3 regions of the Yersinia alsatica genome follow, and region 2 is predicted to be linked to each of the others. Evidence: predicted binding sites of a transcription regulator. Region 2 holds the regulator's gene; each other region holds the start of a gene.

Region 1 (5,520 bases), 1.3 Mb from region 2:
AAAAAAGGCGCTCATTTTGGCCCGCATAATCTGCATGAAAACCGGCCCGGCAGCTTTATTAGCTCATCATTAATTTTTGCCACCTATCAAAATGCCGGCGTGCGTGCTTATGATATCAGCAACCCTTATCAACCCAAGGAAACCGGTGCGTTAGTCCCCGCCGCACCCGAAAAAATGATGGATAAACGGCCCGGACGCCCGCAAGTTATTCAGTCATGTGATGTGTTTGTTGATGCACAAGGGATTATCTACAGCACCGATTATAATGGTGGTCTCTCAATCATCGAGTATTTAGGTTAATTATCTATTAAAAGCAGGTCGATTTAGATCGATCTGCTGTTTGCGAAAAATTTTTCCTCCTACCCCCTCTCTTTCTCATCGTAATAGTCTACTGTAATTGGCTGAGCCGCTTTGTCGTCATGCTGTGCTAGTCATTTTTTTGATTGAAAAACAAGCATGTATGCCCAAATAATCAAAATAAGAAAATACCATGAAAGGTTTTCCATCGCGTGTTACCAACCTGCTGATTGCATCGCTAGTCTTGACCATAGGGCGAGCCGTCACCCTGCCCTTTATCACCATCTATCTGGCAGAGCATTTCCAGCTAGCGCCAGATAAGGTTGGACTGGTATTGGGGGCGAGTTTGACTCTGGGTATTTTCACCAGCCTTTACGGCGGCTATCTGGTTGATAAATTTAATAGAAAGCAGCTGATTCTGCTGGCGGTCGCGCTATTTTCAGTCACCTTCTTTACCCTGCCATGGATTGAGCATCCGGCGTGGATCATCCTGATTCTGGCCCTGCTGCACTCGGCATACTCGGTCTACAGTATTGCGATCAAAGCTTGTTTTGCCGACTGGTTGCCAGTCAATGAGCGAATCAGAGCCTTTTCAGCCAACTACACCTTGGTCAATGTCGGTTGGGCGATCGGCCCGGCGTTGGGGGTGTTGGTGGTCGGCATTGGCCCGCAAGCACCGTTTATTATTTCCGGCCTACTGGCACTGTCGGTTGTCATCATTCTGAAATTCAGGATAGACAGCACTGATATGTCAGTCGCAGAACGTTCACCTACTGAATCCGTACCTGATTTTCGCCAGACATTCCGCATTCTGCGTCATGATAAGCGACTGATTTATTTCACTCTCGGCAGCATGCTCAGCGCCATTGTCTTTGGCCAGTTCTCTGGCTATTTATCCCAATATCTGATTACCGTTTCCGATGCTAAATTTGCCTATCAGGTGATTGGCGCAGTGATGACCGTGAATGCGGTTATTGTGATTACTCTGCAATACTTATTAAGCCGCCGTATGAATCAGCAAAACTTAATGCGTTGGCTGGTGCTGGGTACCTTGTTCTTCATTATTGGCTTGTTCGGGTTTATGGCGGCTCAGGACTCAATTCCATTGTGGATGCTGGCAATGGCAATATTCTCATTGGGCGAAATTATTGTTATCCCGGTCGAATACATGTTTATCGATTTTATTGCTCCGGCGAATCTCAAAGGCAGTTACTATGGGGTACAAAACCTCGGCCAGCTAGGGGGTGCCGCCAACCCGGTGCTCTGTGGTTTCTTACTCGCGTATGCAGCACCACAAATGATGTTCTATATGCTGATTGTCGCCGCTCTGCTGGGGCTGATATTTTTCTATCGCGGTTACCAACTGGCTAAAGAACAAGAAAGTGCCGCCAAATGTCGTCGCTCTGATCTGGCTTAGGGTCACTAGAGCTAGTCGTGATTGGCATATTTCCATTAATATTATTCATAATGTGATTGCTAGCACATAACCATAGTTAATTGTATGATGAATGCATTCCGTCACTCAGGATCTTTTTTATGCGCAACGTGACTTCACTTTGTTGGCAGTACCTGCGGGCTTTCGCCATTATCTATCTGTGCTTATGGGCCGGTAAGGCTGTTGCCCTGCTGCTGCCTATCACTATTCCGGGTAGCATCATTGGCATGCTGATTCTGTTTGCCTTACTCGCCTCGCAGATCTTGCCGTCAACATGGGTAAAACCCGGCTGCCATATGCTAATCCGCTACATGGCACTGCTGTTTGTCCCTATCGGTGTCGGTGTAATGCAATATTACGATCAACTGACCAAGCAATTCGGCCCGATTGTCGTCTCCTGCTTTGTCAGTACCTTGATTGTGATGCTGGTGGTGGCCTACAGCTCACATTATGTCCATCGTGAACGCAAAGTAATTGGTTCTCCCACCCATACCGAGGAGGACAAATGATAAGCAACTTATGGTGGTCGCTACCGCTGACCCTAATCGTGTTTTTCAGTGCACGCCGTCTGGCGCGCTGGCTGAAAATGCCGCTGCTTAACCCATTATTGATATCTATGGTTGTTATCATCCCATTGCTGCTGGTCACGCATATGCCCTATGCCAACTATTTTGCTGGCAGCAAAATACTCAATGACCTGCTGCAACCTGCGGTGGTGGCATTAGCGTTCCCGCTGTATGAGCAGATACACCAAATTCGCGCCCGCTGGAAATCAATCATAAGCATCTGTTTTATTGGCAGTGTTACCGCCATGGTTACCGGTACCGCAGTGGCCTTATGGATGGGGGCAACCCCAGAAATTGCCGCCTCGGTATTACCTAAATCGGTGACCACACCCATAGCTATGGCGGTTGCCGAATCTATTCATGGTTTGCCAGCCATCAGTGCAGTATGTGTTATTTTTGTCGGTATTCTGGGGGCGGTATTTGGTCACAGCTTGTTGAATATATTAAAAATTACTACTAAGGCCTCCAGAGGTTTGGCGATGGGTACTGCTTCGCACGCCCTCGGCACGGCCCGCTGTGCCGAACTGGACTTTCAGGAAGGCGCATTCAGCTCATTGGCGCTGGTCATCTGCGGGATTATTACCTCACTGCTGGCCCCCTTCCTGTTCCCAGTGCTGCTACATTTATTTGGCTAAGAGCACCAATATTGCGGCATAAATTTGAGATACATCTCTCATTTGAGATTTTACTTGCATGAATTTCATATACAACGAGATCTACATCACACCAAGAAAGCAGTAAGCTGCCTAGAATAGTATCCCGTTACTATTGGAGAGAACCCTATGCAAGCACGTTTTCAAGCCCCTTGGGCTAAGCTGCCCACCTCACTGCAAACCGCACTTGAACCGATTTTGAGCGCAAACGATTTCGCTGCCATGCTGACAGCAGAGCAGGTGAAAACAGTGAAAAGCATCAGTGGGTTAGATGACGATGCGCTGGCATTTGCGTTGTTGCCATTGGCCGCAGCCTGCGCATTAACACCGGTGTCCCATTTTATGGTTGGGGCCATTGCCCGGGGTATCAGCGGTAATCTCTATTTCGGTGCCAATATGGAATTTGGTGGCGTACCGCTGCAACAGACTATCCATGCCGAACAATGTGCTGTAACGCACGCCTGGCTACGTGGCGAGGCCAGTTTGATCTCTATTACCGTCAATTACACGCCATGTGGTCATTGCCGGCAGTTTATGAATGAACTGAACAGCGGAACTGACCTGCACATTCATCTGCCGGGCCGTCCAGCTTCCACACTGGGGCAATATCTGCCGGACTCTTTCGGCCCGAAAGATTTAGCCATCACCACCTTGCTGATGGATCCAGTGGATCACGGCTATAAAGTGGCCCAGACGGATGCCCTGACTCAAGCCGCACTCGATGGCGCAAATCATAGCCATGCCCCTTACAGCCTTTCACACAGCGGTGTGGCGCTAGAAGCGGCTGACGGCTCGATATATGCCGGCCGCTATGCCGAGAATGCAGCATTTAATCCCAGCCTTCCACCGCTACAAGCGGCATTGATTCTGGCCAATCTTTCCGGCAAAGATTGTGGCACTATCCGCCGCGCAGTGCTGGTTGAAGGCAGTAAAGCTATGCTGACGCAGTGGGATGCAACCCAGTCAACGCTGGCGGCACTGGGCTGCACAGATGTAAAACGAGTGACATTTTAATTAAATCGTAGCCAAACCGGGGTGACATGATTAGCCCCGGTTATCACCCTGCCTTGCACTGTCGTTGATTTGTCCGCGCAACCAGCTGTGACCGTTTTTATCCTCATTGCGCCCATGCCATACCTGTACAAAGGAGAAGGAAGGTACAGTAAAAGGCAATATCAGTTGCTGCAATGCCTGGGTATCACATTGTCGTGCGACTACTCGGCTGGCGATAGTCAGCAGTAAATCAGTGCCCACCACCGCCTGTGGTGCTAGTAGAAAGTGCGGCATAATCGCCGCGATCCGCCGCTGTAATCCCCGCTCCGCCAGCACAGTCTCTACTTCTCCGCTGCTCTCCCCCTGCACCGATACCAATAGATGAGGCTGAGCCAGATAATCATCCAAAGTGATGTTTTTTTTCCGAACTAGTGGGTGAGTTTTATCTGCGACACACACAAAATGCTCCTCGAATAGCAGTGAAGAGCGCAGCGGCTGTGGCAATGTTGGGAATACCCCCAGCGCCAGATCCAGCTCTCCGGCCATAACTTGCGCCAGCATCTGTTCACGGCTGGCCTGCACCAGCACAATATCAACCCCCGGCGCACTCTGGCGTAGGCGTGCTAACAATCTCGGCAGCAACATAGCTGCGCCATAGTCCGACATAGCAATGCGAAAACGTTGGCGAGCCTGCGCCGGATCGAAGTGAGCTGGCCCGACGATACCGCGCACTCGGCTTAGCACCTCCTGTACCGGTCCAATCAACGCCAGAGCGCGGCTGGTCAATTGAAAACCACCGTCACCTCGAACCAGTAGCTCATCATCCAGCAAATAACGTAGCCGATTCAGTGCGTGACTCACTGCAGGCTGGCTCATATGCAGTTGCTGCGCGGCACGCGAGACATGCCGTTCTGTCAGTAATACCTCAAGGACGACCAGCAAGTTGAGGTCGATCGCGCGCAGACTATTCATTTGGCGAATACCTATTAGATTAAATATCGATTTCTAATTATCGGGTGAATAGTGAATCATCCCAGCACTGAAGTGAATCTTTGTTCGTCACTTTGCTAAAAATGCCGTTAGCTAACAATGGGAGAAAGCCATGAACTCACCACCCCCCCACACCGCTCCAACCGACATTGGCCTGAGCCACATCGCCTTAGTCGTTAAGGATATTGATGCCAGTCTGGACTTTTATCATCGCTATGCCGGAATGACGTTGGTACACCGGCGTGCTGGCGGTAAGCCTGGGATGGAGGTGGCGTGGATAACCGATCACTGCCGCCCTTTTGCCCTAGTGCTGGTGAGTTCAGTAGAATTACAGGATACGCCACTCGGCCCATTCGGCCATCTTGGGGTCGCCTGCCGCAGCCGAGAGCATGTTGATGCGCTGGTTGCGCTAGCGACTGCGGAGGGCCGGTTACGCTCGGCTCCGGTAGATTCGGGGGAACCCGTGGGTTATTGGGCCTATTTTGCCGATCCCGATGGCAACACTTTGGAAGTCTCATATGGTCAGCGAATTGAGTTGACCGTCAATCAGTCCGCATCCGGCAATTAAGCAGTCAAATCTGCAAGT
Region 2 (5,520 bases):
TGCTGGCCTTTTATTTAGCTGAACAGCGGCAAGATAGCCTGTTACAGGCCGCAGTTGTGGTTTCCGCGCCGCTCATGCTTGAACCTTGTGCCAACCGTATGGAGCAAGGATTCTCTCGCGTCTATCAGCGCTACCTATTGAACCAGTTGAAATTAAACGCTACGCGTAAGCTGTTACATTACCCTGGCAGTTTGCCGCTGGATCTGGCGCAGTTAAAAGGATTGCGGCGAATCAGAGATTTCGATGATGTCATTACAGCTAAAATACATGGTTTTAATGATGCAGTGGATTACTATCGCCGTTGCAGCGCGCTGCCGTTATTGCCGCAAATTACCACCCCATTACTGATCATTCACGCCAAAGATGACCCATTCATGACGGCCGAGGTTATCCCCAATCTCCGCGAATTACCGGCCAATATTGATTATCAGTTAACCGAGCATGGCGGCCATGTCGGTTTTGTCGGCGGCTCATTAAAACACCCACAAATGTGGCTGGAACAACGTATTCCAGCCTGGCTTTCCCCTTATCTGGAGCAGCAGTCATGATGATCCCTTGGCAGCAAATCGACAGTGAAACACTGGACAGTTTGCTGGAAGCTTTTGTCCTACGTGAAGGTACTGACTACGGTGAACACGAGCGCTCATTGGCGCAGAAAGTCGAAGATGTTCGCCGCCAGTTGGTCAGTGGTGAAGCGGTATTAGTGTGGTCTGAGTTACACGAAACCATCAATATTATGCCGCGCGGCGCATTTCGTGCTGGAGCAGAAGAGTCCCAATAGCCCTTGCCTTGTCACGCGAGCCTTTAAGTAAAATCAGAGTGACAAGCCGGAGACTTTGCCCTAAAAATAACCATTAACCATAAAAAAACAGGCAATTTCAGCCCGTCCACTGAGTTAACTAACCCCATGGAGTTACAGCTAATATGTCAACTAAACATCCGGTTATAGCCGTTACCGGCTCAAGTGGCGCAGGGACGACAACCACCAGCCTGGCGTTTCGCAAGATTTTTCAGCAATTGAATATCCGCGCGGCGCAAATTGAAGGTGACAGCTTCCATCGCTACACCCGCCCCGAAATGGATGCCGCTATCCGTAAGGCCCGGGATCAAGGTCGGCATATTAGCTATTTTGGCCCAGAGGCCAATGATTTTGGTCAGTTAGAAGAGAGTGTTTCGCAATATGGCGCGTTGGGTACCGGACGCTCACGTAAGTATTTGCACACCTATGATGAAGCGGTGCCCTATAACCAGATTCCCGGCACTTTCACCCCGTGGGAGGCCCTGCCAGAACCCACCGACGTGCTGTTTTATGAAGGTCTGCACGGCGGTGTCGTGACCGAGCATCATGATGTGGCGAAACATGTGGATTTACTGGTCGGCGTGGTGCCAATAGTCAATCTGGAGTGGATTCAAAAACTGGTGCGGGATACTGGCGAACGTGGTCATTCTCGTGAGGCGGTGATGGATTCGGTGGTGCGCTCCATGGACGACTATATCAATTACATTACGCCCCAATTCTCGCGTACCCATATTAACTTCCAGCGCGTGCCCACTGTCGACACTTCCAACCCTTTTGCCGCCAAAGCAATCCCATCGCTGGATGAAAGCTTCGTTGTTATTCATTTTAGAGGCTTGGATCAAATCGATTTCCCTTACTTGCTGGCAATGCTGCAAGGGTCGTTTATATCAAATATCAATACGTTGGTGGTGCCCGGCGGCAAGATGGGGCTGGCAATGGAGCTGATCATGGCTCCGCTGGTTCAGCAACTGTTGGAAGGTAAGAAAATTATTTAATCTTCTACGTACTTGAAGTGGCAACCAATATCTCCGCAGCTTCAAGTACGTAGAGTTTGCTTACGCGATTTCGCGGATTTCAAAACTGTGGGTAATCTTGGCCGCTTTCCCCAACATCAAAGAAACCGAGCAATATTTTTCAGCTGACAGCTCAACCGCCCGCTCAACAATTTTGTCGGTCAAACCTTTGCCACTGACAATAAAGTGCAGGTTGATTTGCGTAAACAAGCGCGGAGCCTCTTCCCGGCGCTGTGAAGTTAACGTCACTTCGCAATCGCGCACATCGTTACGCCCTTTTTGCAAAATAGACACGACATCAATGGCACTACAGCCGCCTGCTGACATTAATAGCATTTCCATTGGGCTTGGTGCTTTGTCTCCGGCATTACCATCCATCAAAACTTGATGACCTGATGCGGATTCACCCAAAAATGTCAGTCCTTCAACCCACTTTACACGTGCCTGCATAACTCTTGCTCCCGGTTAAATTTTCTGATTCAGACTACCCTTTCATTTACAAACTGGCAATGTAACCCGATGTTCATCATGCTGAAGCGATACAACACAAGACAGTAGCTTCATCCTGTGCTACAAACAGAACCGAAAGTGTTGTTTCTAGAATTAAATGGGGTAGTGATCAATACTCAGTGAAGGGTTTCTATCCGGTACGTATCTTGGCTATACCTTTCGGCAGTTGAGCAAATTAATATGCTAAGAGAAAGTGTATTTTATAAGCACGCCGTGCAGGGAACTCTGAGCCCTGTTAAGTTAGGCAGCGATAACAACAGAGGATAACAGCGAATGGTTCTCGGCAAGCCACAAACAGACCCGACTCTCGAATGGTTCCTGTCTCATTGCCATATCCACAAATATCCATCGAAGAGTACGCTAATTCACCAAGGTGAAAAGGCCGAAACGCTTTACTACATCGTGAAAGGCTCCGTTGCGGTGCTTATCAAAGATGAAGAAGGTAAAGAGATGATTCTCTCCTATCTAAACCAAGGGGATTTCATCGGCGAGCTTGGATTATTTGAAGAAGGCCAAGAACGTAGTGCCTGGGTCAGAGCAAAAACCGCCTGTGAAGTGGCTGAAATTTCTTACAAAAAATTCCGTCAGCTGATTCAGGTAAATCCAGATATCTTGATGCGCCTGTCTTCACAAATGGCGAGCCGCCTACAAATTACATCAGAGAAAGTGGGTAACCTCGCCTTCCTTGATGTAACTGGGCGCATTGCACAAACGCTGCTTAATCTGGCAAAACAACCTGATGCCATGACCCACCCAGATGGGATGCAGATTAAAATTACCCGCCAGGAAATTGGTCAAATAGTTGGCTGCTCCCGCGAAACTGTGGGGCGCATACTAAAAATGCTGGAAGATCAAAACCTGATCTCCGCACACGGTAAAACGATTGTCGTTTACGGCACCCGTTAATTCCCCATAAACCAGTGCCGATTACCCTCGGCACTGGTTTTCTTCGCTTGTGTGATTAATAAATTTCTGGGGCCTACATGAAGTGGCAACGGCTTATTTATCATCCTGAAGTTAACTATGCACTCCGCCAAACATTGGTTCTCTGCCTGCCCGCAGCATTGGGCTTTGCCATTGGCGATTTGCGGCTGGGATTAATGTTCTCCCTGATACCCGCATGCTGCAATATTGCCGCGCTAGATACTCCACACCAACATTTTTTCCGACGCCTGATTATTGGCGGCACCATTTTTACCCTGAGTAGCTTCCTAACCCAGCAGTTGCTGATGTGGGATATTCCGTTACCTTGGGTGATGTTGGGGTTGGCGCTCACTCTCGGAGTCTCTGGTGCTATTAGCCCGCTCAATGGCCGCATGTTACCTGCCGCACTGATCGCCGCCATATTCAGCCTCAGCATGGTAGGGCGCGCACCTATTTGGCAGGCACCATTGATGTGTGCGGTGGGGACCCTCTGGTACGGTGGTTTTACCTGGATCTGGTTCCGGCTCTGTAAAGACCAACCCATCCGCGAGCCTCTGAGCCAGCTTTATCGTTTACTGGCTGATTATTGCGATGCTAAATACAGTTTGTTTGACCAGCATCTTGAGCCAGAAAAAGCCATGCCGCCATTGCTCGACAGGCAACAAGCTATAATGGATAAAATTAATCAGCTTTATCAACAATTTAACTTGTTATCGAATGCCACTAAAACTGAGCAAAAGCGGCTAGTGGGCTTGTTCCAGATGGCACTCGATTTGCAGGAGCACATTACTGCGGCACTCAATCAGCCAGAAAAAGTGCAAGAGCTGATTGACCAGAGCCCGATAATTACGGTGCTTCACCGCAATATGGATAATATCTCGGCCCAGATGCGCACCATTGCCGACGATATTCTCTACCACCACCGCGCGAAAGAACATTTCAGTGCTGGCGATGCACTCGTCGAACTCGAAGAAATTGCCCAACAGCATCCAGACAATTCGGTTGCGCAATTCTGCTATTACCACATCAGCCATGTTACCCAGATCCTGAGTGACCGCCGTCCGCAATATGACCGCGACTTGATGGCCAGTCAGTTATCCCAACCTCTCTGGCCAGCATTCGTCAGCTATTTATCGTTTAAATCCAGTCCATTGCGCGATGCCGCCCGCATGGGGGTGACGTTGGCCGCAGGGAGCTACATCGGTACTCTGATCCACTTACCTAAACCTTACTGGATCTTACTCACCGTGATGCTGGTCACGCAAAACGGGTATAACGCCACCAAGATACGTATTCATCACCGTGCCATGGGGACTTTAATTGGGCTGATATTGGCGGCGGGTTTATTGCACTTACAGATGCCGGAAGGGACGACATTGAGCATTATGTTGCTCATCACTTTGCTCGCCAGTCTGGTACAGCGCAAAAACTACGGTTTATCCGTAATCGGCAGAACGATTACTGCGGTGTATATCTTGCAGTTATTGACCGGCGAAGGGGCTGACTTCTTAGTTCCGCGTTTGCTCGACACCTTGATAGGCTGTGCTTTGGCCTTTGCCAGCGCCCTGTGGTTGTGGCCTCAGTGGCAAAGCGGCCTGCTGCGTAAAAATGCCCATCAGGCATTGGAGAAATACCAGAAAATCCTACAATTGTTGCTGACCCCTGACCCGAATATTGGGCAACTGGCCTATGAACGGCTTCAGGTCAATAAAGCCAGTAATGCGGTGCTAAGTTCACTGAACCAGGCCATGCAAGAACCGGGATTTAACTCCAAATACTTGGCTGATATGCGGCTTTGGGCCACTCATAGCGAACTTGTTGTCGGACATATCAATGAAATGACGATCCTGACGCGAGAACATCCGTTAACAGAAGCAACCACCACGGCTGAACATGGTCATAGCCAGATGAGCATTAAACAGGCGCAGGATTACTTGCAGTTATGTGAGATTGCCATTCAGCAATGTCAGCAGCGGCTGGAGTCGGATAACAGTGAGGGGAATAACGATTTTGTCCAAATGCCCGATGTCGATGCTGATACCCAACTCTCTGAGCTGGAACGTAATTTACGTCGAATCTTGTCGCACCTCAGTGTGATGCACACGGTTTCATCGTTGGCCTGGCAGCAACAGCCCCACCACGGTATTTGGCGCAGCCGGAAGTTATAAGATTCTAAAGAGTTAATCAGGTTTAAAAACAAAAAGAGAGGCTAAGCGCCTCTCTTTATTACGATTTCTTGCGCCGTAACTCAGTGCGCATTAACCAAACTGGCGA
Region 3 (5,520 bases), 2.0 Mb from region 2:
ACCAGTTGCTGACCATGGTCAACACCACCGGTAACATGCCGCCCTCGGAAACCCCCAGCACAAAGCGCAGGAATAACAGTTGATAATGGTTAGTGACAAAGCCCGTCAAGATAGAAACGACGGCCCAAACCATAAGAGAGTAAGCAATAAATTTTCTGCCGCTGCCATGAACAGCAATACGGCCACCCGGTACTTGTAAAAATAAATAGCCAATAAAGAAAATACCGCCCGCTAAACCGGCCATTTGGCTGGTAATAGCCAGATCACTTTCCATACCGCCCGGTAGTGCAAAACTAATATTAACCCGGTCCATAAAAGAAATAATACAAGCAATCATTATTGGAACAATAACGCGAAACCAACGGGCATTAGGGATCTTACTGTCCATATATATACGCCTTATGATAATAGCAAAGGATTACCCTGCACCACGAATAAAGGTGCAGGATAGGGCGAAAGCAAATAAGGGATATTTGCTACTGTTAATTAAAATTCACAAAATATTTTTATTATTACTAATATTTAGTTTATTTATAGATGATTGCAGTTGGCGCTGTTTTACCGGAGAAATGGGCTAGAATATTTGAGAAGACAATATCGCTCATTTGAATTCGAGTTTCAGTCGTAGCACTGGCAATATGCGGCAGCAATACAACATTATCCATATCAATCAAGGCTTGTGGCACATTAGGCTCATCTGCAAATACATCTAAACCAGCACCACCAATCTCTTGCTGCTGTAATGCGTGAATTAAGTCATCCTGATTAACCATGCTGCCACGCGCAATATTGATCAGTAGTGCATGATTTGGCATAGCCGCAAAAGTGGTTTTATTCACCAGACCGGCACTGTCTTTCCCACCCGAGATAGCCACCACCAAAATATCACTTTGTTTGGCAAGAGTGATTAAGTCCGGCACATATTGGTATGGCAGGCTCTCGATATGTACAGTGTCGGTATAAGCAATTGGCATATCGAAACCCGCGGCACGGCGGGCAATGGCCTGACCAATCCGCCCCATACCAAAGATACCCAGACGTTTACCCGTCACTTTAGCGGATAATGGCAGGCTGCTATGTGGCCACTGCCCGGCACGCAGGAATTTATCGGCCTGGCATAAACGGCGCGAGGTAGCAATAATCAGCCCCAACGCAGTGTCAGCCACATCGTCAGTCAATACTCCCGGTGTCGTGGTCACAATGATATTACGCTCACGAGTCATATCCAGATCCACTGCATCCGTGCCCACCCCAAATATTGAGATAATCTGCACTTCAGGTAATAACGCCAGCACCTCGTTGGTCACACCAATATCACCGCGGGTCACAATACCTTTAATATTCTTGCCCTGCTCTGCTAGAAATTCAGCTGGATCAGTCACCTGGAAGAGTTTATGAACAGTAAAATTTTGTTCCAGCTTCTCAGTTAAATAGTCCATTACCGGGGCGATAATCAATACGGCTTGTTTGCTGTTTTTCATTACGAGTACCTGATCATGTCAATAAATCAAAAAACCAGAATGGCGGCAGGTAATCATTGGATGATTGAGCCATTCAGCGAATGTGGTTATGAGACCTGTTTTCAATGTTTTATTTTGTGATGTGGGTCACTGTAAATCATGTTAAGAAAACATGTTACCGGTAACGTGATCGACCTATCATTGCTTATGCTGAATTGTTTCAGCCAATCAAATAGGCGTTAATGATTTATGTAACTCATTAATTAAAATGTTATCGGTTGGCGCTATTTGTTATGGCGGGAAATACAATTATGCTTGGGTCATTAGCGGGGAAAGCCACTGCCATCGAAGAACACAATGGCAGTTTTTGGCAGTAGACCGGCCTTTTAACAACGGCGTAAAGGTTAAATAGTTCCGCCGAGTGAAATACGATAATGGAGATCAACTTGTTCAATTGTAGGGATTTTTTTGATTTTCTTAATCAAGATTTCCGCTGCGACTTTGCCCATTTCAAAACGTGGCGTGGTGACACTGGCCAGCACCGGTGTCGTCGCCTGACCAATATCCAACCCATGGAAACCGGAAATTGCCATTTCCGCTGGCACCGCCATACCCAGTTTTAAGCATTCTTGTAACACGCCCACAGCCATATCATCATTGGTACAAAAAATAGCATCGACCTGCGGATACATTTGTCGTGCCAATGCCAACATGCCAGCACCAATAGAGACTGACGAAACTTTATTTGGGGTAATGTGCAAAGGCGAGAATCCAGCATCACTCATCGCTTGGCTATATCCTTGATAACGCTTGCGATCTCGCACATCGGACATCGAGCCAAAATAGACAATATTCTGCTTACCACTGGCCAACAGTGTTGCCGTCATATCATAGGCGGCCTGATAATTATTAAAACCCACAGTAATTCGATTGGATTGTGGCTCCAGATCCATTACCTGTGCCACGGGAAGTTCCGAAGCATTCAAATACTTATCAGCACGTAAGGTATGTTCAGAGTCAGTCAGGATCAGCCCTGAAATCTGGCAGGAGAGTAGATTGATTATCTGCTCCTCTTCACGTTCTTTATTGTAGTTATAGTTAACGACTAACGTTTGATAGCCGCTCGCCGCAGTGACCGATTCAATACCCGCCAGTAAATCAGAGAAAATCTGGTTATTAAACGATGGTACCAAGATACCAATGCGCGGGCTTTTTTGATTAAGGCTAGTTTCCCCATCAGAATCAACGCTGTAATTTACTTCAGCCATCACCTGAGCAATACGCTCACCGGTTTCCGGAGCCACTTTTTCCGGCGTGCGTAAGTAGCGGCTGACGGTCATTTTAGTTACACCGGCTAGCAACGCGATATCCTGTAACGTAACACGCTGGTTTTTCATGGCTTATACCTGGCAGTCGGGTGCGGGAAGAGTGAAAATGATTATGCACTGTTAGTACGGATAATGAAAAGCATGTTACGGGTTAAAAATGCCATAACAACCATGCTGGATATTATTAAGTTAGTTTATTATCAATATGTTAATTCTATATCTAGCCCTAAAATGGTCAAGACTTTGGCTGATAGACCGATTTCGTCGTCATCAAGGCGATGTCGCTCACGTAAGTGGTAACAGCTTGTCGTAACATGATTTAAAGTGATCTGCATCACAGTTTACTAAGACGGAAAACGGTTTGATAGGCACATGTTTTCATGTCCACCACTTTATAGATTTTCATATTACTGACAGTTAAGTTATTACTGTATTAATTCGGCAGTAATCCGGCAATGATTTTTATTTTATATGTCGCTTAATTCGCGTCATCAGGAATTCATTATGAAGAATTTATTTTCGTTAGAAAAACGCAAAGTATTAATTACCGGTTCTGCACAAGGTATCGGATTCTTATTAGCAAAAGGCCTGGCCGAATTTGGTGCGGAAATCATTATCAATGATATTACCGCGGAACGTGCAGAGAAAGCAGTTGCTGAATTACGTGCCAGTGGTTTTATTGCTCATGCTGCCGCATTTAATGTGACTGACCACGATGCAGTTAATGATGCTATTGCACAAATAGAAAACAACATTGGTGCTATTGATATCTTAATTAATAATGCCGGTATTCAGCGTCGCCATGCTTTTACTGAATTCCCGGAAAAAGATTGGGACGATGTTATTGCAGTCAACCAAAAATCCGTATTTTTGGTTTCACAAGCAGTGTCCCGCTATATGGTCAAACGTCAACGCGGCAAGATTATCAATATTTGCTCAATGCAGAGTGAATTAGGCCGCGACACTATCACGCCATATGCCGCCTCTAAAGGAGCAGTCAAGATGCTGACGCGCGGCATGTGTGTCGAACTGGCCAGATACAACATTCAGGTCAATGGTATTGCTCCTGGCTATTTCAAAACGGAGATGACAAAAGCACTGGTCGATGACCAAGCCTTCACCGATTGGTTGTGCAAACGTACCCCAGCAGCTCGTTGGGGTGATCCGGAAGAGTTGATTGGTGCCGCAGTGTACCTGTCTTCCAAAGCTTCTGATTTTGTTAATGGTCACCTGTTATTTGTTGATGGTGGCATGTTGGTCGCTGTTTAATCTTCGCCATTGACGTTGCGAAGCGTTAACCCATTAACGAATTACCGAGGGAAGTTATGTCCGGTAAATGCATTATTGTCATGGGCGTTTCCGGCACCGGTAAATCCTGTGTCGGCCAAGCATTGGCGCAAGCGCTAAGTGCCAAATTTATAGACGGCGATGACTTGCATCCTCGCGCTAATATCCAAAAAATGGCGTCAGGTCAGCCTCTTAATGATCAAGACCGTGCCCCTTGGCTCGAGCGACTAAGTGACGTGGCCTATAGCCTGCAACAAAAAAATGAAGTGGGTTTCTTAGTGTGTTCAGCCTTGAAAAAACAGTATCGCGACCGCCTGCGTGAAGGTAATCAGGGGGTATGTTTTCTGTGGTTGACCGGTGATTATGATTTGGTATTGCACAGGATGCAGCAACGGGCTGGGCATTTTATGCCGGAGAGCCTGTTAAAAAGCCAGTTCGCAACACTGGAAACCCCAGATGCCCGCGAGCCAGACGTGATTGCCATCGATATCTCGCCCGATGTTGCCGGTGTTGTTGAACACTGCATTGCCGCGCTAGAGCAAGAGAGCAACGTGAGCCATTGTGCTTAAGCACTCTCGGCATAATGCCGACCTAAGAATTTAGGAATTGTTATGATACTTGATGAACTGAAAAATGCGGTGAATAACCCACTCTATCCAGATGCTATCCGCCGCACACTGGCTGCGATCGCTAATATGGATTTAGCTAATCTACCGGCGGGCGAACAAGAAATTGAAGGCCGCGAGATTTACCTGAATCATATTATTGCCAGCAGCAAGCCACTCTATGAACAAGCCCCTGAATTGCATCGTTACTACATTGATATTCATATTCTACTGGAAGGCAGCGAAGTGATTGGAGCGTCGCCCTCAACTCAGGGCCAGCGCCCAACAATGGATTTTGATACTGAGCGCGACTACGGCTTGTTTGAAGGGATCACCACGGAAACCTTGTTAACACTGGCTCCCGGTGATATCGCCATATTGTTCCCTGGCGAGTTGCATCGCCCAATGGGGACATTGACCGAGGTCGCCCCACTACGCAAAATAGTGGTTAAGGTTGCGAATCATCTGCTGTAATGTGACTTTGCTAAGGTTTTATCCAGCAAGCAATGGTGTCTTTCATCACCGCCAGACGTTTTTCTAATGCCTCTGGCGTGGTGAGATCCTGCTGATAAACAATCGACAATGTCGCGTTGTTTATTAGATAAAAAAACCCTAACGCGGAAATAGAAATATTCAGCTGCATAGCATCAATGCCCGGTTTAATGGTTTTTTCCCGCTCACCGCGCTCAATCAATGTTTGAGAAATACCCCGCCAGCTAAGGTTAATATCATCAATGCTTTTTGACTGCTGAAGATGTCGGGCTTTCTGTTGGTTTTCACTACTAAGCAGGCGAATAAATTCAGGATGCGCCAAATAGTAGCGCCAGGTAAAGTCCACTA

The links. Region 2 encodes CRP, which controls carbon source genes, mostly activating them, when cyclic AMP is high. Its sites were predicted from a motif close to ATGTGANNNNNNTCACAT; they were not measured.
Region 1: a site for CRP is predicted at 1,765-1,782, ahead of N0H69_RS17455 (CidA/LrgA family protein). Genes of this name have one in related genera too.
Region 3: a site for CRP is predicted at 3,111-3,128, ahead of idnO (gluconate 5-dehydrogenase). Genes of this name have one in related genera too.

The regions. Positions count from the first base shown of each region.
Region 1 covers NZ_CP104006.1:3,902,334-3,907,853, forward strand. Annotated here, with positions in the region: gene N0H69_RS17445 (LVIVD repeat-containing protein) at 1-300, shown strand, start outside; gene N0H69_RS17450 (MFS transporter) at 491-1,714, shown strand; gene N0H69_RS17455 (CidA/LrgA family protein) at 1,834-2,241, shown strand; gene N0H69_RS17460 (CidB/LrgB family autolysis modulator) at 2,238-2,933, shown strand; gene cdd (cytidine deaminase) at 3,081-3,965, shown strand; gene N0H69_RS17470 (LysR family transcriptional regulator) at 3,996-4,916, opposite strand; gene N0H69_RS17475 (VOC family protein) at 5,047-5,502, shown strand.
Region 2 covers NZ_CP104006.1:273,474-278,993, reverse strand. Annotated here, with positions in the region: gene N0H69_RS01115 (hydrolase) at 1-548, shown strand, start outside; gene N0H69_RS01110 (YheU family protein) at 545-781, shown strand; gene N0H69_RS01105 (phosphoribulokinase) at 925-1,794, shown strand; gene N0H69_RS01100 (OsmC family protein) at 1,855-2,262, opposite strand; gene crp (cAMP-activated global transcriptional regulator CRP) at 2,596-3,228, shown strand; gene N0H69_RS01090 (YccS/YhfK family putative transporter) at 3,306-5,414, shown strand; gene argD (bifunctional acetylornithine/succinyldiaminopimelate transaminase) at 5,495-5,520, opposite strand, start outside.
Region 3 covers NZ_CP104006.1:2,321,152-2,326,671, reverse strand. Annotated here, with positions in the region: gene N0H69_RS10350 (MFS transporter) at 1-388, opposite strand, end outside; gene N0H69_RS10345 (2-hydroxyacid dehydrogenase) at 528-1,481, opposite strand; gene N0H69_RS10340 (substrate-binding domain-containing protein) at 1,865-2,857, opposite strand; gene idnO (gluconate 5-dehydrogenase) at 3,293-4,057, shown strand; gene N0H69_RS10330 (gluconokinase) at 4,114-4,644, shown strand; gene N0H69_RS10325 (NanQ anomerase/TabA/YiaL family protein) at 4,687-5,154, shown strand; gene N0H69_RS10320 (TetR/AcrR family transcriptional regulator) at 5,165-5,520, opposite strand, start outside.